3 regions of the Providencia manganoxydans genome follow, and region 2 is predicted to be linked to each of the others. Evidence: predicted binding sites of a transcription regulator. Region 2 holds the regulator's gene; each other region holds the start of a gene.
What was found. Region 2 encodes CRP, which controls carbon source genes, mostly activating them, when cyclic AMP is high. Its sites were predicted from a motif close to ATGTGANNNNNNTCACAT; they were not measured.
Positions count from the first base shown of each region.

Region 1 (7,982 bases), 1.3 Mb from region 2:
TCAATAACATCGCGTTTTATTGTAGAGAGATTAGTAACGTGCGTAGCGAGCGCGATAACGGTCAACCCACATTAAGGTTGCGCCACATACAGCGACAGGCATGATCAGCAAGTTAAGGATTGGGATCATCATCAATACGCTAACTGCACCGCCAAATTGAATATTATTCATACGGTCTTTTGACAACGCTTGTTTCATATCGTTAAAGCCAACACGATGGTTATCAAACGGGTAGTCACAATACTGAATTGACATCATCCAAGCGCCGAATAGGAACCAAAGAATTGGTGCAACGGTTTGCCCGATACCTGGGATGAAAAACAAAATGAGTAAACCAATAGCGCGGGGTAGGTAGTAGCCAATTCTCACGAACTCACGTTTTATCATTCGTGGAACGTCTTTTGCGACATCAATGATGCCCCCATCAGGTGCAGGGATACCGGTTAACTCAGACTCAAGTTTTTCAGATAGCCAACCGTTAAATGGTGCTGCGATAATATTGGCAACGGTACTAAAAAAATAAGTAAATATGAGCAAGATTGATATAACAGCAATTGGCCAAATGAGATAATCAAGCCATTGTAGCCAGCTTGGGATATAACTCATGACTTGAGCAATCCAGTCGCCGAGCTTGCTATATAACCACCAAAATGCGCCACCAAGTAAAATAATATTGGCTAAAAGCGGCAAAATAACAAAACGTTTAATTCCTGGGCGCGTGACTAAGCGCCATCCTTGTGCGAAGTAGTAAAAGCCTGAATGGCTTTTTTGTTGCGGATCTGTCGATTGGATCATACTTCTTCTTCTCTCCTTTACGGTTGACCATGTATCATATAGGTAGGATTTTAGGCTGGCTAGTCAGTATTTGCTTAAAAAAACAGCAAACGAAAGCAGAATTGTCTCTTTCTTATAAGAAAATCGTTCAGAGGGTTGCACTTAGCACGTTTGCCAAATAATCTTAAGGTATATCCGTCATATTTTAAGTTGCGTTTATGTTGACGGTACTTAGCTGTATGAATGCCTTAAAATTATAAATTACTGTAGTTTTATGGTAGATTTTACAGCTTGTTAGCTCGCAGCTTAAAATATTTGGGCTTCGTTTTTGCCGTGGTGGCATTATCATTCAACAACTAGAGATAGCAGCGATGCAGGATTTGCGTCTGATATTAGTGGTCGTAGGTGCGATAGCCATAGTTGCGCTGTTACTGCATGGTCTATGGACCAGCCGTAAAGAGCGCTCAAAGTTATTCCGTGATCGTCCCGTAAAACGCCGAAAACATGACAGTCAGGAGAAATCGTCAGATTATGATGATGATTCTGCATTATTCAATGAAACTGAAGCACAAGAGAAACCTATCTCTCAGCCTGCGGTTTCTGAACCTGTGCGTCAGGTAAAGGAAGAACGTCGTGTCGAGCCTGATTTGCCACCCATTACACCTTCTGCTCATGATACCGAACCTGTATTAAATATTACGCCAGCGCGTTCAGAGCCTATTGTGTCTGATGTCGCTCCACAGGTCGATATTGTGAACGAACAATCTGCTGCGAAAGTCACAACTTCCCAGCCATCTGCTGCTGTGCGTACCCCGCATACGCCAGAGCAACCAGAATTCAATTTCGATATTAATGACAATCAAGAGGAGCAACAGCCGATACACCATGAACAGGAACAGGCGCACACTGAGAAGAAAACTGAACAACCGCAAAGTGAATCTCCAACGAACAACAAGGAGACGGTTCTGGTTCTTCATGTAGCTGCTCATCAAGGCCAAGTTTTACAAGGTGAAGTGCTGTTACAAAGTATCTTACAAGCAGGGTTCCAGTTTGGTGAAATGCGTATTTTCCATCGCCATGTGCACCCTTCGGGGACTGGCCCTGTGCTGTTTAGCCTTGCAAATATGGTTAAACCGGGTTCATTTGATCCTGAGACCATGTCTGAGTTTACGACGCCGGGTGTCTCCATGTTTATGATGGTGCCATCTTATGGTGATGCAAGCCAAAACTTCAAGTTAATGCTACAGGCAGCACAACGCATCGCTTCAGATGCGGGCGGTGTTGTCCTTGATGATGAGCGTAAAATGTTAACACCTCAAAAAATAGAGGTGTATCATGCTCGAATTCGCAATACACTAAATTAATTATCAGAACGACCGAAACCCCCCTTAATTGGGGGGTTTACATTTATGGGTGAAACATGACGACAAAATCACATCTCGATGCGCTCAAACAGCAATTACGTTATCACGAATATCAATATCATGTATTAGATGCGCCTGAAATTCCGGATGCTGAATATGACAAACTCATGCAAGAACTCAAAGCCATCGAAGCAGAGCATCCTGAATGGATAACTAGCGACTCGCCGACACAGCGTGTTGGTGCAGCACCACTAGCTGCATTTGATACTGTTCGTCATGAAATACCGATGTTATCGCTTGATAATGTGTTTGATGAGGAAAGCTACCTTGCGTTTGATAAACGCGTTAGAGATCGATTGAAAGACCAACAAGAGCAAACTTTTTGCTGTGAATTAAAACTCGATGGCCTCGCGGTAAGTTTATTATATGAAAATGGCGAGCTGACCCAAGCAGCAACGAGAGGCGATGGCACTGTTGGCGAAAATATCACATCGAATGTGAGAACGATCCGTGCTATTCCACTGCGTTTAATCGGAGATAACATTCCTGCCCGCGTAGAAATTCGTGGTGAAGTGTTTATGCCACAAAAAGGATTTGAAGCCCTCAATGAGGAAGCTCGCCGTACAGGTGGTAAAGTGTTTGCTAACCCCCGAAATGCAGCCGCAGGCTCATTACGTCAGCTTGATCCTCGCATCACCGCAAAAAGACCACTGACTTTTTATTGTTATGGTGTAGGTTTAGTGGAGGGTGAAACATTACCAGATACCCATTATGAGCGTTTGATGCAATTTAAAGCGTGGGGCTTACCTGTTAGTGATTATGTTCAACTGAAAACTGGCCATAAAGCGGTATTAGATTTTTATCATGAAATAGAAAGAATTCGTCCATCGCTTGGTTTTGATATTGATGGGGTCGTGATCAAAATTAACTCGATTGCGACTCAAGAGCAATTAGGCTTTGTATCTCGTGCTCCTCGTTGGGCTACCGCGTTTAAATTCCCTGCGCAAGAACAAATGACCTTATTAAAAGACGTTGAATTTCAAGTAGGGCGTACTGGAGCCATTACACCCGTTGCGCGCTTAGAACCTGTTCAGGTTGCTGGTGTGATAGTCAGTAATGCGACACTACATAATGCAGATGAAATAGAACGTTTAGGCGTACATATTGGTGATACAGTGGTGATCCGCCGAGCAGGTGATGTGATCCCGCAAATTGTTAGCGTAGTTGGATCAGAACGACCAGCAGATAGTCGTGAAATCGTATTCCCAACTCATTGTCCAGTCTGTGGTTCAGATGTCGAACGCATAGAAGGCGAAGCTGTTGCGCGTTGTACTGGTGGTCTGATTTGTGGCGCCCAGCGCAAAGAAGCATTAAAACATTTTGTGTCACGCCGTGCTATGGATGTCGATGGCATGGGAGACAAAATTATCGACCAACTGGTTGAAAAAGAGTATGTAAAAACACCCGCAGATTTATATCAATTGAGTGCAGGTATTCTCACTGGGCTGGATAGAATGGGGCCTAAATCGGCACAGAATTTAGTGGATGCTTTAGAGAAATCGAAAGCAACGACACTCGCACGTTTTATTTATGCTTTAGGTATTCGTGAGGTTGGAGAAGCAACAGCGGCGAATCTCGCGTCGCATTACGGTACCCTTGAAGCCGTGATGGCAGCAGATGAAGAGTCACTAAAAACAGTACAAGATATTGGTCACGTTGTGGCTAAGCATGTGGTTAATTTCTTCCGTGAAGAGCATAACCAAGCGGTGATCCAAGATTTGCTAAATAAAGCGAATATTCACTGGCCACAAGCAGTTGCGATAGATGTCAGCAGTATTGATAGCCCATTTGCAGGGAAAACAGTGGTATTAACCGGATCGATGAGCCGCTTAACCCGCGATGAAGCAAAAGATAAGTTGGTCGCATTAGGGGCTAAGGTTGCTGGTAGTGTTTCGAAGAAAACTGATTTAGTGATTGCAGGGGAAGCGGCAGGCTCCAAACTGGCTAAAGCAAATGAATTGGGTATTCAAGTCATTGATGAAGATGAGCTTATTCGTTTGCTAGGTTCTTGATTTTCTACTATAGTTTTTGAGTGTCATCATCTGAAAATAGGTGATGACATGACCTATATCAACTTATAGGTTAACAGTCAGTATTTCCGCTTAAAGTGTGATCGGCATTAGCTTTCTACAAAATACAATGTATCCATTTTCATGCTAATGTGACGGTTGTCGCATTTAAATGTCGCCTATTACATAGAATATACACATAAACCGCTTTGTTTAAATTTGTTGGAGTCGCATATGACCTCGATCCTGCATTTTGTTTTATCTCTTGTTGTAATTGGCGCTCTTGCGACATTAGCAAGTAGTAACCGTAAGGCAATCCGACTACGTTATGTTGTACAATTACTGGTTATTCAAGTTGCATTAGCTTATTTCTTCTTGCACTCTGATGTAGGTTCTTCGTTTGTATTAGGCGTCGCAGGTGTCTTTGAACACTTATTAGGATATGCAGCTGAAGGGACTAAATTTATCTTTGGTGGCATGATCGAAGGCCATTTAGCGTTCTTCTTCTTGCAAGTTCTTTGTCCTATCATCTTTATTTCAGCACTGATCGGTATTTTACAGCATATCAAAGTGTTACCTATTGTGATCCGCATCATTGGTACCGTGCTATCTAAAGTGAATGGCATGGGAAAATTGGAGTCATTTAACGCGGTTAGTTCATTATTACTCGGACAGTCTGAAAACTTTATTGCTTATAAAGACCAACTAGGCAAAATGTCAGAACGCAGAATGTACACCATGGCGGCGACTGCAATGTCGACAGTTTCAATGTCAATTGTGGGTGCTTACATGACAATGTTAGAACCTCGCTATGTAGTTGCAGCGTTGGTGCTGAACATGTTTGGTACTTTCGTTGTACTTTCACTGATTAACCCATATCCACCAGAAGCAGAAGAAGAGTTGCAAATGAGCAACATTCATGAAGGTCAAAGCTTCTTTGAAATGCTGGGTGAATATATTCTTGCTGGTTTTAAAGTCGCGATTATTGTTTCTGCTATGCTGATCGGCTTCATTGCTTTGATTGCAATGGTGAATGGTATTTGTGTTGCGCTGTTCGATATTAAATTCCAAACAATGCTAGGTTATGTATTTTATCCTTTTGCTTGGATACTCGGCATTCCTGCTGATGAAGCTTTACAAGTAGGCGGTATCATGGCAGTGAAAATGGTGACGAATGAATTTGTTGCTATGGGGGATTTACAAGCAGCGGCGGCGGCACTTTCTCCTCGCTCCGTGGGTATTTTATCGGTATTCTTAGTTTCTTTTGCTAACTTCTCATCAATTGGTATTGTAGCAGGCGCAATCAAAGGCTTGAATGAGAAGCAAGGTAATACCGTTGCTCGCTTTGGTTTAAAACTTCTGTTTGGTTCAACATTAGTTAGCTTTTTATCAGCGGCGGTTGTTGGGCTCATTCTATAACGCTAATAAAAATGTTAAAATGACTAACGGCATTCATTATGAATGCCGTTTTTGCTTGGAGAGAAAATGGAAAAACAAGATCTTATCGATATAGCAAATACGCAAATGCCATTTGGGAAATACAAAGGTATAACCTTAGTCGATCTCCCTGAGGAGTACTTGTTGTGGTTCTATAAGAAAGGTGAGTTCCCGAAAGGGCGACTTGGGCAATTAATGGAAATGGCATTAGGGCTTAAAATAGAAGGGCTGGATAGCCTTGTAAAGCCGTTAAAACGTGTCTGACTTACTCGTCATACTTCAAGTTGTTATGTTCAATCACATTACTCGCCTAATGTTAACTTGAATTCTTTAGAGTAGTGATTGAAATTAGATATGAGGATTTGGTGGAGCTAAGCGGGATCGAACCGCTGACCTCTTGCATGCCATGCAAGCGCTCTCCCAGCTGAGCTATAGCCCCAATAGATTTGATTTTGGATAAACACCTAACAGGGAATTAGGTGGTGGAGCTAAGCGGGATCGAACCGCTGACCTCTTGCATGCCATGCAAGCGCTCTCCCAACTGAGCTATAGCCCCAACAAAATCTATGGACGGAGGGCATGATATTCAAGCAATGTCAGGGTGTCAATCAAATAATGTGGTTTTGAGTTTAACTGCTGAATTATAGAGCATTTAAACAGCAAATCAGTGGGATGGGTTGGATTTTGAGAGATCCCTATGCCGCCATATACAGCATAGGGAAGTGCTGATAATTATTGAGCTGATGCTTCACGTTCAGCGATAAAAGCAAGTGCTTTATCAATACGAGCAACAGAGCGTGCTTGACCAATAGCATGGACAGTCACATCTAAAGCAGGCGATTGGCCTGCACCTGTTACTGCAACGCGCAATGGCATACCCACTTTACCCATACCGACTTCAAGCTCAGTCGCAGTCTGCTCAATAGCTTGATGAACGTTTTCAGCCGTCCACTCAGTGATAGCGGCCAGTTTCTGTTTCACCGTTTCTAATGGCTGGCGAGCAACTGGGCGCAAATGTTTTTTCGCAGCATCTGCATCGAACTCATTAAACTCTTCATAGAAATAATGGCAAGACTCGGCCATTTCTTTGAGTGTTTTACAGCGTTCGCCGAGTAATTTCACTAGTTCAGCCAATTGTGGCCCATTTTGTGTATCAATATTTTGTTGCTCAATATGCCATGCAAGGTGAACAGCAACTTCTTCAGCTGGCAAGTGGTTAATATAATGGTGATTTAACCAAAGCAATTTATCTGTATTGAACGCACTTGCTGATTTGCTAATGGCATCTAAGCTGAAGTAGTTGATCATTTCTTCACGGGTGAAAATTTCCTGATCACCATGTGACCACCCTAAACGTACTAAATAATTAAGTAGAGCTTCAGGTAAATAGCCTTCATCACGATATTGCATCACGCTAACTGCGCCATGGCGTTTAGACAGTTTTTTACCGTCGTCACCTAAGATCATGGAAACGTGAGCGTACTCAGGTACAGGTGCACCCAAAGCTTTTAATATATTGATCTGGCGAGGAGTATTGTTGATGTGATCTTCACCGCGGATCACATGGGTAATTTCCATGTCCCAGTCATCAATAACGACACAGAAGTTATAAGTTGGTGAACCATCAGTGCGGCGAATAATAAGGTCATCAAGCTCTTGGTTACTAAATTCGATAGGGCCACGAATGTTATCATCAAAGATAACAGAACCTTCTTGTGGGTTGCGAAAACGCACCACATGAGGCTCATCTGCTGTGTGATTATGAGCATGGTCACGGCAGCAACCATCGTAGCGAGGTTTTTCACCTGAAGCCATTTGCTGGTCACGTAGCGCTTCTAAACGTTCTTTTGAGCAATAGCAACGATAGGCAGTGCCTGCATCAAGCATTTGATCAATGACATCGTTATAGCGATCAAAGCGCTTAGTTTGGTAGTAAGGGCCTTCATCCCAATTTAAATTTAACCAGTTCATACCATCCATAATGGCATCGATAGCTTCCTGAGTTGAACGTTCTAAGTCGGTATCTTCGATACGTAGAACAAACTCGCCTTGATTATGGCGGCTGAATAACCAGGAATAAAGCGCGGTACGCGCTCCACCAACATGTAAATAACCTGTTGGACTAGGTGCAAAACGGGTTTTAATTTTACTCATCGAGATTGCCTTAATTGCGATACGGGTTTCTAACGTGCCTATACTCTAAATAATTCGAGGTGCAGCGAGGCGACAAGTGAGCGAGTCGCTGAAAGCATACATGGGTATGTGACTAGTAAAAGAGGGCGTAGTCACCATACCTTAACGAAAAGCGCTGCAACTTGAAGTATGACGAGTATAAAAT
Region 1 is NZ_CP067099.1:1,704,279-1,712,260, forward strand. It holds gene cysZ (sulfate transporter CysZ) at 31-795, opposite strand; gene zipA (cell division protein ZipA) at 1,146-2,138, shown strand; gene ligA (NAD-dependent DNA ligase LigA) at 2,195-4,210, shown strand; gene JI723_RS07505 (NupC/NupG family nucleoside CNT transporter) at 4,442-5,626, shown strand; gene JI723_RS07510 (DUF3820 family protein) at 5,693-5,908, shown strand; tRNA gene JI723_RS07515 (tRNA-Ala) at 6,008-6,083, opposite strand; tRNA gene JI723_RS07520 (tRNA-Ala) at 6,125-6,200, opposite strand; gene gltX (glutamate--tRNA ligase) at 6,377-7,798, opposite strand.
Region 1: a site for CRP is predicted at 4,358-4,375, ahead of JI723_RS07505 (NupC/NupG family nucleoside CNT transporter). Genes of this name have one in related genera too.

Region 2 (7,982 bases):
CTCGGTGGTAATATGCTTGCCTGCTATTTAGCTGAAAGTGGTGAAAATGCAGATATCGATGCAGGTGTCGTGGTATCAGCTCCATTAATGTTAGAGCCATGCTCTATACGAATGGAAAAAGGGTTCTCGCAGTTTTATCAACGTTATTTGCTTAATGGTTTAAAGCGTAATGCTACCCGTAAGCTGGTGCGCTACCCTGGTTCATTACCTCTTAATTTGTTGCAATTAAAACAACTAAAACGGATCCGTGAGTTTGATGATGTGATCACAGCAAGGATCCATGGTTTCGAAGATGCTACAGACTATTATCAAAAGTGTAGTGCTCTTCCTCGATTACCACGCATTACTAAGCCTACCCTGATTATTCACGCTAAAGATGACCCTTTTATGGCGCCAGAAGTTGTTCCTGATTTAGCGCATTTACCTGCCAATATTGAATATCAAATGACAGAACATGGGGGGCATGTCGGTTTCGTTAGTGGCACATTGAGAAAACCAGAAATGTGGTTAGAAAAACGTATTCCGCAGTGGTTAGCGTCTTATTTAGGCAATACAAAATCATGATTATCCCTTGGAAAGATTTAGATCCAGATACATTGGAAAACCTAATCGAGTCCTATGTATTACGTGAAGGAACCGATTATGGGGAACACGAAAAGTCATTACAGCAAAAAGTTGATGATGTGAAACGCCAATTGGCATCCGGAGAGATTGTGCTAGTCTGGTCAGAGTTGCATGAATCTGTTAATTTTATGCCTAACAGTCAGTTTCGCCCGTAACCCCGTTTCGCTCATGGCTCGGTTTAGCATGGACGCAAGCGCAACACAGGGAGTCCATGATGTCCAAAAAACATCCAATTATTGCAATCACTGGGTCTAGTGGTGCAGGAACCACTTCGACCAGCCAAGCATTTCGTAAAATATTCCATCAATTAAATATCCAACCTGCAACTTTAGAAGGTGATAGTTTTCATCGTTATACTCGCCCTGAAATGGATATGGCAATTAGAAAAGCCAGAGAACAAGGCCGCCATATCAGCTATTTCGGCCCTGAAGCAAATGACTTCTCCCTGTTAGAGCAGACGCTTTTAGAATACAGCCAACAGGGTAGTGGTAAATCACGTAAATACCTTCATACCTACGATGAAGCTGTTCCCTATGGCTTACAGCCGGGTACCTTTACGCCATGGGAACCCCTACCACCTAATAGTGATATTTTATTCTATGAAGGGTTACATGGCGGTGTTGTCACACCTGAAAACAATGTTGCTCGCCATGTTGATTTACTGGTTGGGGTTGTGCCTATCGTTAACCTTGAATGGATCCAGAAGCTGATCCGAGACACCACAGAACGAGGGCATTCACGAGAAGCAGTGATGGACTCGGTAGTTCGCTCAATGGGTGATTATATTAATTATATAACCCCACAATTCTCACGAACTCATATTAATTTCCAACGTGTACCAACCGTAGATACCTCAAACCCTTTCTCTGCTAAAGCGATACCATCACAAGATGAAAGTTTTATTGTTATCCGTTTTAGAGGGCTCGAACAAATTGATTTTCCTTATTTACTTTCCATGTTAAGCGGTTCATTTATTTCAGCTATGAATACTATTGTTGTGCCGGGAGGGAAATTAGGGTTAGCAATGGAGTTAATCATGACCCCTATTGTTGAGAAGTTAATTAAACAAAAACACGATTAATAGTTAATACATGATGCTTATTTTAAATTAATAAGCATCATAATTAAAAAAATAATATATATAATAAAAAATTATTGAGTTTTAATTTCAAAACTATGAGTAACTTTCACAGCTTTTTCTAACATCAAAGATACCGAGCAATATTTCTCAGCCGAAAGTTGAACTGCACGTTCAACCACTTTTTCCGTTAAATCAGTGCCTGTTACAATAAAATGCAAATTAATATGAGTGAAATAACGAGGAGCCTCATCACGACGCTGTGAGGTTAATTTAACTTCACAACCACTAACGTTATTACGGCCTTTTTGTAAAATAGATACCACATCCACTGAGCTGCATCCACCTACTGCCATCAATACCATTTCCATTGGGCTAGGTGCTTTATCACCTGAATTACCATCCATCATTACTTGATGACCAGAGGCGGACTCACCTAAAAAAGAAAGTCCTTCAACCCACTTAACTCTCGCTTCCATTATTTATTCCCCTAGAAAAAATTTGTATAAAAGATAACATTGTTACATAAATGCTTTCAATCGAATCGACACTTTAAGTAGCTGAAGCGATAAAGCCGAGACTTTCTAGGTTTATTATGTTACAAACAAACTATCACCTGATAGGAGCAAGATCAAAACTCAGGGTTTCAATTGATTATACACTCTAAATGATTCGAGATGCAGCTAGGCAATAAGTGAACAAATCGCGAAGAGCATAGAAAACTATGTCGCTAGTGCAAGTAAACGTAATCAACAACGCGGCAACTTGAAGCATGATGAGTATATTATAGTACTGGTATTAACTTACATTATGGTTAATATGCTAAGATAGTGACTTTAAAAACCAGCTTTCTGGTTATGGTTGACCGGAGGCTGTATTAACATACAGAGGATAACGCTAATGGTTCTCGGCAAGCCACAAACAGACCCTACTCTTGAATGGTTTTTGTCACACTGCCATATTCATAAGTATCCATCCAAGAGCACACTGATCCATCAGGGTGAAAAAGCAGAGACTCTTTACTACATCGTTAAAGGTTCAGTGGCTGTTTTAATCAAAGATGAAGAAGGCAAAGAAATGATCCTCTCCTATTTAAATCAGGGAGATTTCATTGGTGAACTAGGGTTATTTGAAGAAGGGCAAGAACGTTCTGCCTGGGTAAGAGCAAAAAGCGCCTGTGAAGTCGCTGAAATTTCTTACAAAAAATTCCGTCAACTTATTCAGGTTAATCCTGACATTCTTATGCGTCTTTCTGCGCAAATGGCAAGCCGCCTACAAACCACATCAGAAAAAGTGGGTAACCTCGCATTCTTAGATGTGACAGGCCGTATTGCTCAAACACTACTTAATTTAGCAAAACAACCAGATGCAATGACCCATCCGGATGGTATGCAAATCAAAATTACACGCCAAGAAATTGGTCAAATTGTTGGCTGTTCGCGTGAAACTGTTGGCCGTATCTTGAAGATGCTAGAAGATCAAAACTTGATCTCTGCGCACGGCAAAACGATTGTCGTCTACGGAACTCGCTAACATTTAAAATAACCCTCTATCCTTGTGATGCAGGGTTATTTTTTGCCTCTAATTGTATCAATATCCTATCACTTTCTGTTGCAATCATTTTGCGATACTCGTTATCGTCTAGCCGCGTTTCTTTATATTTAAATAATTATCAGTCACATAATATTAAAAACAATCACTTAATTTATTGTTTAAGGAATTTTTAATTTATGGTCGAGCTCACGATAACAATTAATAAACCATCTTTCATCAATCAAAGAACACTTAATGATACTCTGAATGAAATGAACTTTGTTGAAATAGGGAAAATGGTAAATAACATTGTTTATAATATAAAAAACGTTGCCAATATCAATTTAACGATAAATATAAACTATAAAACAAAGAGTGCTAATGCTAAAAAATTAAGTTCGACTTCATCGACAACCAATACATTAATTAATAACGATAATAATTGTTCAGGCAAAATAGATAAAGTAACACAAATAGAACTTGCTTCTCCTATGACAAAAAATATCGCAACCCAAACAGAACAACGGATCGAGATACAGCATAACCCAGATGAGGTTGACGCAAATGATTTATTATCAAAACAAACTAAGCATACCTTACCCACTAAACATGATGAAAATCAAGGAAGTAAGAGTACTCTAAACGAAACGCCTAACACGAAAAAAAAAGCTAACCCCGTACAAGTTGGAAGAGTTCCGCCAGAAGCGACCTTAGGATCTGATACTTTATCTCAATCAGCGCCTTTGATGTTGCACACTCCTCCCGCTCTTCAGGAGGTTGAACAAAAGACTCACATAGCGCCTTTTTCTTCAAACAAAGAAAACAACACTGACCGAGCAAAACAGTCCATCGAGAAAAAACCGAGTCTAATTTCAAATAAAGCAAATAAAATGACTCTACCCATACTCGCTAATACTCAACAACGTGAAAAACAGAGTAATGACTTTATTTTAAATGATGATAGCTCACGAGCTGAACCTACAGCATCTTATAATGACAATCCAACATTGAGTCATGTAAAAGAAATAATTCAAAAGATTGAGCAAAACACCTCTTCCCAGCCCAAAGTGACTTCACAAATTAACAAAGGTGCTCCTGCTCAACAACAAATCGCCTCTCAAACAACCGAATCAACTCCAGCAATCACTAACGGAAGAACACTGACGTATGCAGAAGAAATTCAAACGTCCCTCTCTTCCTATTCCCCAAGCAGAACGGCAAGCCAGAGTGGAAAATTATCTGTGGTAGAGAAAACACCAGATAGTTCACTCATGCTTGTTCCAAAAAATGCTAGCCGACCCAGTACACTCGATAGAAACACACTACCATCGTTGGCGCTAAGTGAAGCACTTCGGAAACGATTATCGGATAACACTTTCAAGAGTCAGATGAAAAATTCGGCCTTAAATAAATCTCCCAACAAAGACCCAGTAGAGAATATGCAGGTAGGTGTAGATAAAGACGCCAAATTGCTCTCTTCAATATTTAATAATATTGAAGATTATCTCACCAGTGCTCATAATAAGGAAACTCGACATCGTTATATTATAAATATAGATAATTTTGAGGTTATTATCACAATATCTCCCAAAAACTTCTTAAATTCCCCTATTGAAGGCCAAGATATAACAGAATTATTAGCTCATTATATTAGTGGATTAGATAATCATAATGTCTATTTAAACGTATTACAGAGAAATCTTGATAATGACTCATTTAGTGATATGGATGGCCAAGATGATGATCTTGATTCAGTCAATAGTTTTTATATTGATGAAGAATTCTCAGATATGGAAGATATCCAAAGCTATTATGATGATCCCTTTGATGAAATAAGCTGGGATATCTTTACTGAAAAACAAAATCAAACACCCCTGAACGCTTTCACTAAGCAGACACAAACCGACAAACAAACACTTGATAATGCTTTGGAGCAGAAGGAAGCAGAGCTATCTACTCAAAAGCAGATCCAAAGAGATACTGAAAAACAACTGCAACAGACCAATGAAAACCTTAAAATGGCTCAAACGCTCCTTAACCAAAAACAATTGGAATTGGACGCTTTCACCAAACAAGTACAAACCCACAAACAAGCTTTTGATAACGCACAAGCCGCGCTGGAGCAGATGAAAATCCAGCTGCAAGCGAGCCAAGAAGCCCTTAAACTGGCCCAGCAACAGACCGAAAGCCAGAAAAAAGCGGCTCAAGTCCTCTTTGAACAAAAGCAAGCGGTACTGGCCACTTTCACCAAGCAGACACAAACCGAGTATTCCAAAGTTACCGAGGCGCAGCAATCCGCTGAAATACAGACAGAATCAAATAAAATAGGTAACCATTCTGGTTTTATCGATCCGTCTTTTTATGAAAAAAAATTTGAAAGAGATATAGAGAGTGATGATGCATTTTCTTCTGATGAAGAAAATGATTATGATTATAAGGATACTTCTGTTATATCAAATCTGGGTAAAGTTCAAAACCCAATTTCAATGAATAAAAACAACCTTTCCCAAAATCAAAATGATACACGTTTATCAATAGCACCTGTACAGCCAGAGAATTATATTGACATATCTGAAGAGATTAATAAATTGACGATATCAAAATCATATTGTCCATATGCAACTAAATATAATAATGATAATGACGACTATGATAATGGTTCACCTCAACTTGAAAAAAAAACCAGATTTCCTACCACCAACACAAATAGAAACGATTTCCCTGAGAAGAAAAAATCTGTTGTTCAAGAAAAAAGCTTATATCCATCTATGACAAAAACAAACCAATTGATAGAGAAAGCTAAATTATTGAGCAAAGACATTCCAAATAAAACAAACTATCAATTTAATAATATTAAAAAAAATCTATCAGAAATGATAGAACAATTATCAGAGGTAGAAGAATCAAAAATAATATCAGCACTTGACCTCGCTATAATAAATAAAACACGCTATTCGCCTAGTATTCTTCTTGCTCATTCATTAGCTACAAATAAAAAAACAGATAACTCAATAACACAAGATCGTGCTGTACAAACTGAGCCATTTACAGTGGCACAACAAAAAAATCCAGCTAAAATGACTCAAGGAATACAGACGGATATTTCTTCAATGACGGAGACAAAAAAAGCGTCTACCATTACGTTAACACTTGCAAATACAATATCCCCCTCATTAGAAGAGGATAATAAAACCATTCCCCTTTCTCAAACAAAAATATCTACACTAAAAGCTACAGCTAATACAACAAAATCAGTAAAAAAGACAAGCCCTACTCAGAATAAAGAAAAACTTATCTATACGAAATATAGTCCTAGTCTACTGACTCAAGGTTTACCAAGTTACATGACAGAAGGGGAGTATCATGCATTAAATGAAATCCAAAAATCAAATTTCCCATCAAATCTTAATGAAAAAGAGTCTATATTATTGAATAAAATCGCGGAGGCTCCCCGTTATTCATTACCAACGATCAATAAAGAGCAGTATAAAAAGTTAAAGGAAATTTTAAATTTACCTTTTTATAAAAATATAACAGCGATTAATCTTCAGCGACCTACTCTTATATCCCTAGTATCAGGGAAAAGTGGCTCAAGTAAGAAAAGAAGAGACGATGAAAATAAAGAAGAAAAAGACAAGCATGAAAATGAATAGTATGACAAGATATATAAATAATTAAAATTAAGATAAATCGCCCCTATTTTACACTGGGGCGGATTTATAATTCAAATTACGATGCTAATTGATAACTTTTAGATAAAGAGCTTGATAGCAAGAACGTCAAACCACATAAAGCAATAAAGCCCCCTACATAGCCGACATTGATACCAACCAAATAGCTAATCACCAACGGCGTTATCCCACCGATAAAGGTTGTTGCTAAATTATAACCAACAGCAAGAACTACCGTCTGCCCACCAGAAATTGAGAACAGTATTGCAGATAAATTACATAATATCATTGCCCCATTGATAATTATAATTAATTGAGCAATAGACACCAAAATCATTATTCCACTGCTCATTGCAAAATACAATGGAATAGAAAGCAACACCATACCAAATACACCCAGTCTAAATATTTTTTGTGGTGAACTGTATTTATCGGTTAACCATCCACAAATTAGCATAAAGACCAATAAAAGACTTGATAATACAATTGAATATAGACTTTTCAGTTCGCCGAGTTGTAAATGTTCGCTTAGTATAGAGGATGAGATATTTTGCGAATAAAACGTAACAGTCCCAGGTACAGTTAATAAAAATATCTGTAATATTTTAAACCCACTCATTTTATTGTTGCGTTTTTCTACCAGTGGTTGATCTGGTAATTTTAAGCGAAACCAAAAGCTAATGGCAATATTCACCAAACCTAATAGTAAGGGTATACGCCAACCAATTGACTGCATCATTTCTACGGTTAATTGATTTTCTAAAACTAACACAACTGCTAATGAAATAATGACACCAATTATTGAGCTACCAACAATTAATGAAGAAACTTTAGAGCATTCTTTTTCAGAAATATTATTAAGTAAGTAGGTGATTAATGAGGGATATTCGCCACCGAAGCTAAAAGATAATATTAATTGCAACATTAAAATCGCGATAGGCGTATATGAACCTAATAATTGAATCGGCAATATTGCCATACATAAGGTTGCAGTCCCAGTAAGTAAACTGGTAAAGACTAAAGCGGGCTTTTTACCCACTCGATCGGCATAGCGACCAATTACATAACCACCAATA
Region 2 is NZ_CP067099.1:439,895-447,876, reverse strand. It holds gene JI723_RS01955 (hydrolase) at 1-564, shown strand, start outside; gene JI723_RS01950 (YheU family protein) at 561-779, shown strand; gene JI723_RS01945 (phosphoribulokinase) at 839-1,705, shown strand; gene JI723_RS01940 (OsmC family protein) at 1,777-2,181, opposite strand; gene crp (cAMP-activated global transcriptional regulator CRP) at 2,603-3,235, shown strand; gene JI723_RS01930 (HlyD family secretion protein) at 3,433-6,888, shown strand; gene JI723_RS01925 (MFS transporter) at 6,965-7,982, opposite strand, start outside.

Region 3 (7,982 bases), 330 kb from region 2:
TTGAAGCTATTTATGAAGCGGTTAACGTTTCAACGGCGCGTTGGGTAGAATGTGATGACGTGAAGAAATTCGAAGAGTTCAAACGTAAGAATGAACAAAACCTTGCATTGGATGGTGGTGATAACTTGTCTTATATTGCGCCAACCATGGTTAACTTGAATTTAACGAGTGAACGCTACCCTGATGTAAAATTCCGTAAAACTAGAGAACACTAATTTCTTTAAGTCACCCACTATTGAAAAATCTATTTTAATAGTGGGTTTTCTCCTAATTGTCATCGATTTTCGAATACTCTCCTGTTTTTTTGTCTAAAGTTTGCAGATTGCTCTGGCTTTTACGTGAGAACGCTTTATTTCATGAGGCTTTTCTCATAGTCTATATACTATAAATAATTCGAAATGCAGCGAGAAGACAAACGAACAACTCATTAGGCACATAGAAAATCTGTGATTGTCGTGAGAGGATCTTGTCATCCTACCTTAATGCAAGGTGCTGCGGCTTGAAGTATGACGAATAGAGTTATCTATTAGCATGGGTTATCTGTATTCGTCATACTCTAATCTTTAAAACAGCAGTAAAAAGGAAGGTTAAGATGAAAAATTCAGTACTTTTACGTTCTTTATTGGTTATTGGGTTAAGTGGTTCTTTATTTGCTTGCAGTGCTCCTTTGAAAGAGCAAGCTTCTGATACTTGGGACAGCGCCGTGAAGACCGCAGACATTGCCGGTAAAGATACGAGTGAAGCGGTATCGAGCGGTGTGAAAAGTACCGATAATTATATCGATGATTCCTCTATTACAGCTCAAGTAAAAAGTAAGCTACTGACAACCAGTGGTATTGACAGTAACTCGATTTCAGTAAAAACCGTTAAAGGTGTGGTTTATCTCTCTGGTTTTGTTAAATCAGACAGCCAAGTAGACAAGGTCGTTCAGGTTGTCTCAATGGTTAATGGTGTGAAATCAGTACAAAACGGTTTAGTTGTTGCGAATTAATATAATAATTTAAATGCGGTTAAATTAAGTTATTGACCAGATTATATTAGTTGTAAGCAATAAAACTGAGCCTCTATCTCAAAGAGGTTCAGTTTTTGCTGATTGATTTATGGCAATCGTGTCTATTGATGGCTATATCGCTAAGTGAGGCCCACTAGACAGAAATCATTGTCAGGGGAATTGTATGGGTAAACATATAGCGGTCACACTCGGTAGTATTGAACCTCTAGCTTTTTTTGATGAACTCAATAAAGGTAAAACTGCGCTTATCTGCGAAGGTGGTGGCCAACGTGGTATTTTTACTGCGGGGGTACTGGATGAGTTTTTAAAGTCAGGCTTTAATCCATTCGATATCATGATCGGTACTTCTGCTGGTGCGCAGAATCTTTCAGCGTATATCTGCGGGCAACATGGTTATGCACGACGCGTAATCACTCGCTATACGACCAGCCCTCTTTTCTTTAATCCACTACGTTTTATCCGTGGCGGTCATCTTATTGATCTAGATTGGTTAGTCGAGAGCACATCAAAAGAGTTCCCTTTACAGATGCATTCAGGTCTTGAATTAATCAATGCGGGCCGTGAATTTTATATGGGAGCGAGTCGTAGTGATGATTTTGAAGCTGAGTTTTTGCAACCAACAGAAGATACATGGTTAGATATTATAAGAGCTTCCAGCGCAATTCCTGGCTTTTATCGTACAGGTGTTGAGTTTAATGGAACGTTATACCATGATGGCGGGATCAGTGCTGCAATTCCTGTGGAAGAGGCATACCGTCGTGGCGCTGAAACTATTGTAGTGATCCGCACTGTACCTTCTCAAATGTATTTCACTCCTGAATGGGTTAAAAGAATGACCCGTTGGTTAGAAGGGGAAAAGTATGGTTTGCAACGTATGGCGGCTATGCTAAAAGTGCATTTGAAAAGTTATCGTCGCACCCAAGAGTTTATTGAAAATCCGCCAGATAATTTGCAGATTTTTGAAATCTACCCACCAACACCGTTAAAGAGCAGTGCATTGGGAAGTCGCTTATCATCGCTTAATCAGGATTATCATACAGGGCGCCGTTGCGGTCGTTATTTTATCGCTGCTTTGGGGCATAATTTCGCCATGGATAATGACTCATTAAATCGCTTTAGTTTTGAAAATGCAGCGCATGAAGAGATGCAAATCCAAGAGGACTATGCAGAAGCCTTGTTTGAGGCGAAGCACTCAGGGGAATTGCTGGCTCAAAGCCACGCGAAGAAAATGACGGATACAGCGCAAGCACTTATGACAGGTGCGATACTGGCAGCCAATGAAGAGGAAGCTAAACAGGCCAACGAAAAAAATGACTAGACTATTCGTTGATACACATTGTCATTTTGACTTTCCACCTTTTATTGATGCGATGGATGAAAGCCTTGCATCAGCCAGCTCGGCAGGGATCTCTGATATTATTATTCCGACGGTTGGTGTGGATAATTTTGAGCGAGTTTGGCAATTAGCACATAGCTATTCTCAACTACATGCTGCGATGGGGTTTCATCCACTGTACTTAAATCGGTTTCAAGAACAGCATTTTGAATCACTATTGTTTTATCTCACCCAGCATAGTACTAAATGCGTTGCTATCGGTGAGATTGGTCTTGATCTGTATATGCAGGATCCCTTATTTGAGCTGCAACAGAAAATATTGATTGAACAACTCAAGTTAGCAAAGCGTTTTGATTTACCTGTGATTTTACATTCGCGTAAAAGCCATGACCAGCTAGTGGCGATTTTACGCCGCTATTTAGTGCCTGCATGTGGTGTCGTTCATGGCTTCGCAGGGAGTTTATCGCAAGCTCAAGCCTTTATTAAATTAGGCTATTTTATTGGTGTAGGCGGAACCATTACTTATGAGCGAGCGAATAAAACCCGTCAAGCGATAGCTCAATTGCCTTTAACGTCTTTAGTTTTTGAAACTGACGCGCCTGATATGCCAGTATCAGGGTTTCAAGGTGAACCGAATCGCCCTGAACGTATTCAAATAATTTTTAAATCGTTATGTGAACTGCGGCACGAAAGCCCAGATGAAATTGCCGAGCAACTGTATATAAATAGTCTATCATTATTTAAGCTAGACTCATCATATTCCAAGTTGCAGGGGGAGGGCTAGGCGATGTTCATTGAGTCACTGAGTTTATCTATGCTCCCCATCTATTTTTGCTGGTCGCCTACCTGCAACTCGAATGATTGAGAGTATACATCGTTAAAGCCACTTTAAATTTATTGCCAATGGCTATTAATTGATGTGGTTTCCTTTCCTTAATCCATCCAGTTTTTCACCTATTTGTTACGTCCTTTTGTGCTTTCCAGATTAAACTGATAATAGAATGTGACCTTAATCACAAGAACTGAATTTTTGTTACTTTTTGCACTGCGTATTTGTGACGAAGGTTGCGGGTTATTGGGGTGGACTAGGTATAATCATCGCACAAAGAGTCAAGGAAACGGGTACGTTTCTTTATCTACATCAATCTATAATTAAGTGAACAGGGATACTTCCATGCAACTCATTATGAGTCTGGTCGGGATGGCGGTGCTGATAGCTATCGCCGTGCTATTTTCCAGCAATCGTCGAGCGATTAAACTCCGCACTGTTGGCGGAGCTTTTATCATTCAAGTCGTGATCGGCGCTTTTGTTCTTTATGTTCCAGCGGGTCGTAGCGTATTACAGGGGATGTCTGATGGCGTTTCTAAGGTAATCAGCTATGGTCAAGATGGTATGAGCTTTATTTTTGGCGGCCTTGTTTCTGACAAAATGTTTGAATTGTTTGGCGGCGGTGGATTTATTTTCGCATTACGTGTACTGCCAATCATTGTTTTCTTCTCTTCTTTAATCGCGGTACTTTACTACCTAGGCATTATGCAATTGGTTATTAAAGTATTGGGCGGTGGCTTACAAAAAATACTGGGTACATCAAGAACTGAATCACTATCTGCCACAGCCAATATCTTTGTTGGTCAAACAGAAGCGCCATTAGTGGTGCGTCCATACATTTCAACGATGACAAACTCGGAATTGTTTGCGGTGATGTGTGGTGGTTTAGCCTCCGTTGCGGGCTCGGTATTGGCAGGTTACGCACAAATGGGCGTACCAATGGAATACCTGATTGCGGCGTCGTTTATGGCGGCTCCGGGTGGATTGTTGTTTGCTAAGCTATTAGTTCCTGAAACTGAAGAAGCTCGTGATAATGTTAATGCAACTGATTTGGTTGCAGAAGATGAACGTCCCGCGAATATTATTGATGCCGCGGCATCAGGTGCAGCTTCTGGTATGCAGTTGGCGCTAAACGTAGGGGCGATGTTATTAGCATTTATTGCGTTAATTGCCCTGATCAACGGCATTCTTGGTGGGATCGGTAACTGGTTTGATTATCCACAGCTTTCTCTTGAGTTAATTCTTGGTTGGGTGTTTGCCCCAATTGCTTACTTGATTGGTGTGCCATGGAGTGAAGCCAATATTGCGGGTTCATTTATTGGGCAAAAAGTCGTTGTTAACGAATTTGTTGCCTTTATGAACTTTGGCGAATATATGAAACCAGATGCTGATGTGTTGGCAGCAGGTAAACAAGTCCTGTCTGATCACACTAAAGCGATTATTTCATTTGCACTGTGTGGCTTTGCTAACTTGTCTTCTGTGGCGATTTTGCTCGGTGGTTTAGGTGGCATGGCGCCTAATCGTCGTAGTGATGTTGCTCGTCTTGGCATGAAAGCTGTTTTGGCAGGTACTCTCTCTAACTTAATGAGTGCAACTATTGCTGGTTTCTTCTTAACCCTAGCAATTATCTAGTCTATCTATACTCTAAATAATTCGAGATGCAGGTAGGCGACCAGCGAATAAGACCTTAGTCACATTCAGTATGTGACTAAGGTCGAGCAGACATAGTCAACAGCACTGCAACGTGAAATCTAATAAGTCTATAATCTGAAAAGGGCATTTGCCCTTTTCAGTTCATATATTCAGTTATATTCTTTCTACTTTTACGCCCACATCAGCATTTTTGAACTACTCTTAATGGCATAAAATGAAAAAGAAAAGCCATTAGAGAGAATAAAAATGAAATGAAATAGCGTATAATTGCGATAATGTTCACAAATTTTTATTTAACAATGTAACGTTCAGGCAATTAATGTGATTTGTAGCACACAAAATAGCCTAGTTCTATGGTCAAATAGGTATAAGTAAGCTGCTATGGACTGCTAGTTCTCAGAGTGGATGCACTCTAGGGCATTGTGCGGTGAGAAGGAATTCAGCTGCTACATTCGGGTTTTCGAGTAGCATCTTTAAGGAACCAAGCCCGCTCGCCAACAAAGAACGTGTTGTTCTGACAGAATTCACAACGTTGGAGAGTTTTTATGACTGATTTAACCGCAGCTGCGCAACGCGCACTGAACCTGATGGATTTAACTACCCTAAATGACGACGATACGGATGAAAAAGTGATCGCGTTGTGTCATCAAGCAAAAAGCCCTGCGGGCCAAACTGCTGCCATCTGTATTTACCCTCGTTTTATCCCGATTGCACGTAAGACTTTACGTGAGCAAGGTACTCCAGAAGTACGCATTGCTACAGTTACCAATTTCCCACATGGTAATGATGATATTGATATTGCATTGGCTGAAACTCGTGCTGCTATTGCTTATGGTGCAGATGAAGTCGATGTGGTTTTCCCTTATAGAGCTTTGATGGCAGGGAATGAAAAAATTGGTTTTGATTTAGTGAAAGCCTGTAAAGATGCATGCGCACAAGCGAATGTATTATTGAAAGTGATCATTGAAACAGGTGAACTTAAAGATCCTGCTCTTATCCGTAAAGCGTCTGAAATTTCTATTAAAGCGGGTGCGGATTTTATCAAAACATCAACAGGTAAAGTACCGGTTAATGCGACTCTCGAAAGTGCTGAGATCATGATGCAAGTTATCCATGATATGGGCGTTGCAAAAACAGTGGGCTTTAAACCTGCTGGTGGTGTTCGTACGGCAGAAGAAGCCGCTCAATACTTAGCATTAGCAGATCGTATTTTAGGTAAAGGCTGGGCAGACTCGCGCCATTTTCGTTTTGGTGCATCTAGTTTGCTAGCTAACTTGCTGAATACACTTGGTTTCGAAACAAAAAAATCAAGTAGTAGCTATTAATTTAAGCAATTACCTAAATCCTGTTTGAGTTAAGGAGCATACCGTGTTTCTGGCACAAGAAATTATCCGTAAAAAACGTGATGGTAAAGTACTGAGTGAAGAAGAAATTCGTTTCTTTATTAATGGCGTTCGTGACAATTCCGTTTCAGAAGGTCAGATAGCTGCTTTGGCAATGACCATTTATTTCAACGATATGACAATGGATGAACGTGTTGCACTAACGTTAGCAATGCGTGATTCAGGCACTGTATTAAATTGGAAATCACTAAACCTCAATGGCCCGTTAGTTGATAAGCATTCTACGGGTGGTGTTGGTGATGTGACTTCACTGATGTTAGGCCCAATGGTAGCAGCATGTGGTGGTTACGTGCCCATGATTTCAGGGCGTGGGCTAGGTCATACAGGGGGAACGCTAGATAAGCTCGAAGCAATCCCTAATTTTGATATTTTTCCTAATGATGAACGTTTCCGTGACATCATTAGTGATGTTGGTGTGGCAATTATTGGTCAAACTAACTCACTCGCACCGGCTGATAAACGTTTTTATGCGACACGTGATATCACAGCGACTGTAGATTCAATTCCATTAATTACGGCATCTATTTTAGGTAAAAAATTGGCTGAAGGCCTTGATGCATTAGTTATGGATGTCAAAGTTGGCTCAGGTGCATTTATGCCAACTTATGAAAAATCAGAGCAACTTGCCGAGTCAATCGTTAAAGTAGCGAATGGTGCGGGTTGTAAAACTACGGCTTTACTGACGGATATGAATGAAGTACTGGCTTCTAGTGCAGGTAATGCGGTTGAGGTACGTGAAGCGGTACAATTTTTAACGGGTGAATATCGTAATCCACGTTTGTATGAAGTGACTATGGCATTATGTGTTGAAATGCTCGTATCCGGTACTTTGGCTGCCAGTAGAGATGAAGCACGTCAGAAACTACAAGCGGTGTTGGATAATGGTAAAGCCGCGGAAGTCTTTGGACGCATGGTTGCTGCACAAAAAGGCCCAAGTGATTTCGTTGAGAATTATAGCAAATATCTACCTACCGCCGTATTGAACAAAGCGGTATATGCAGAGAAATCAGGCATTGTTAGCGCTATGGATACCAGAGCACTGGGTATGTCCGTGGTGACATTGGGCGGTGGGCGTCGCAAAGCAACAGATCCGATTGATTATAGCGTTGGTTTAAGCGATATCGCGGCACTGGGTGCAACAGTTGATAGCCAAACACCACTTGCTATTATTCATGCTAATAGTGAAAAAGCGTGGGAAGAGGCGGCGAAAGAAGTACGAGCTGCTATGGTGATTAGTGATAAAGCACCAGAAACGACGCCAATGGTTTATCGCCAAATTAGCGAATAATTAACAAATTAGTTTTATCAGTGGCTCTTCCCAACGATTGGGAATGATGACGCAGGAGAGAAGTTATGAAACGTACATTTATTATGGTGTTGGACTCTTTCGGGATTGGTGCTGCGGGTGATGCGCACAAATTTAATGATGAAGGCTCAAACACATTAGGCCACATTGCAGATGCTTGTGCGCGCGGTGAAGCAGATAAAGGCCGTAAAGGTCCTTTGCATTTACCTAACTTAACCAAGCTAGGGCTGGGTAAAGCGGCTGAAGAGTCTTGTGGTAAATTTCCTGCGGGCCTTGACCCTAATTCAGAGATCATCGGCGCTTATGCTTATGCAAGTGAGCTTTCCTCTGGTAAAGATACGCCGTCTGGTCACTGGGAAATCGCGGGTGTTCCTGTTTTATTTGATTGGGGTTATTTCGCTGATCATGAAAACAGCTTCCCACAAGAGCTGCTCGATATTATT
Region 3 is NZ_CP067099.1:773,671-781,652, forward strand. It holds gene prfC (peptide chain release factor 3) at 1-215, shown strand, start outside; gene JI723_RS03360 (BON domain-containing protein) at 593-991, shown strand; gene JI723_RS03365 (patatin-like phospholipase family protein) at 1,176-2,330, shown strand; gene JI723_RS03370 (TatD family hydrolase) at 2,323-3,132, shown strand; gene JI723_RS03375 (NupC/NupG family nucleoside CNT transporter) at 3,535-4,809, shown strand; gene deoC (deoxyribose-phosphate aldolase) at 5,376-6,155, shown strand; gene deoA (thymidine phosphorylase) at 6,199-7,521, shown strand; gene deoB (phosphopentomutase) at 7,587-7,982, shown strand, end outside.
Region 3: a site for CRP is predicted at 5,150-5,167, ahead of deoC (deoxyribose-phosphate aldolase). Genes of this name have one in related genera too.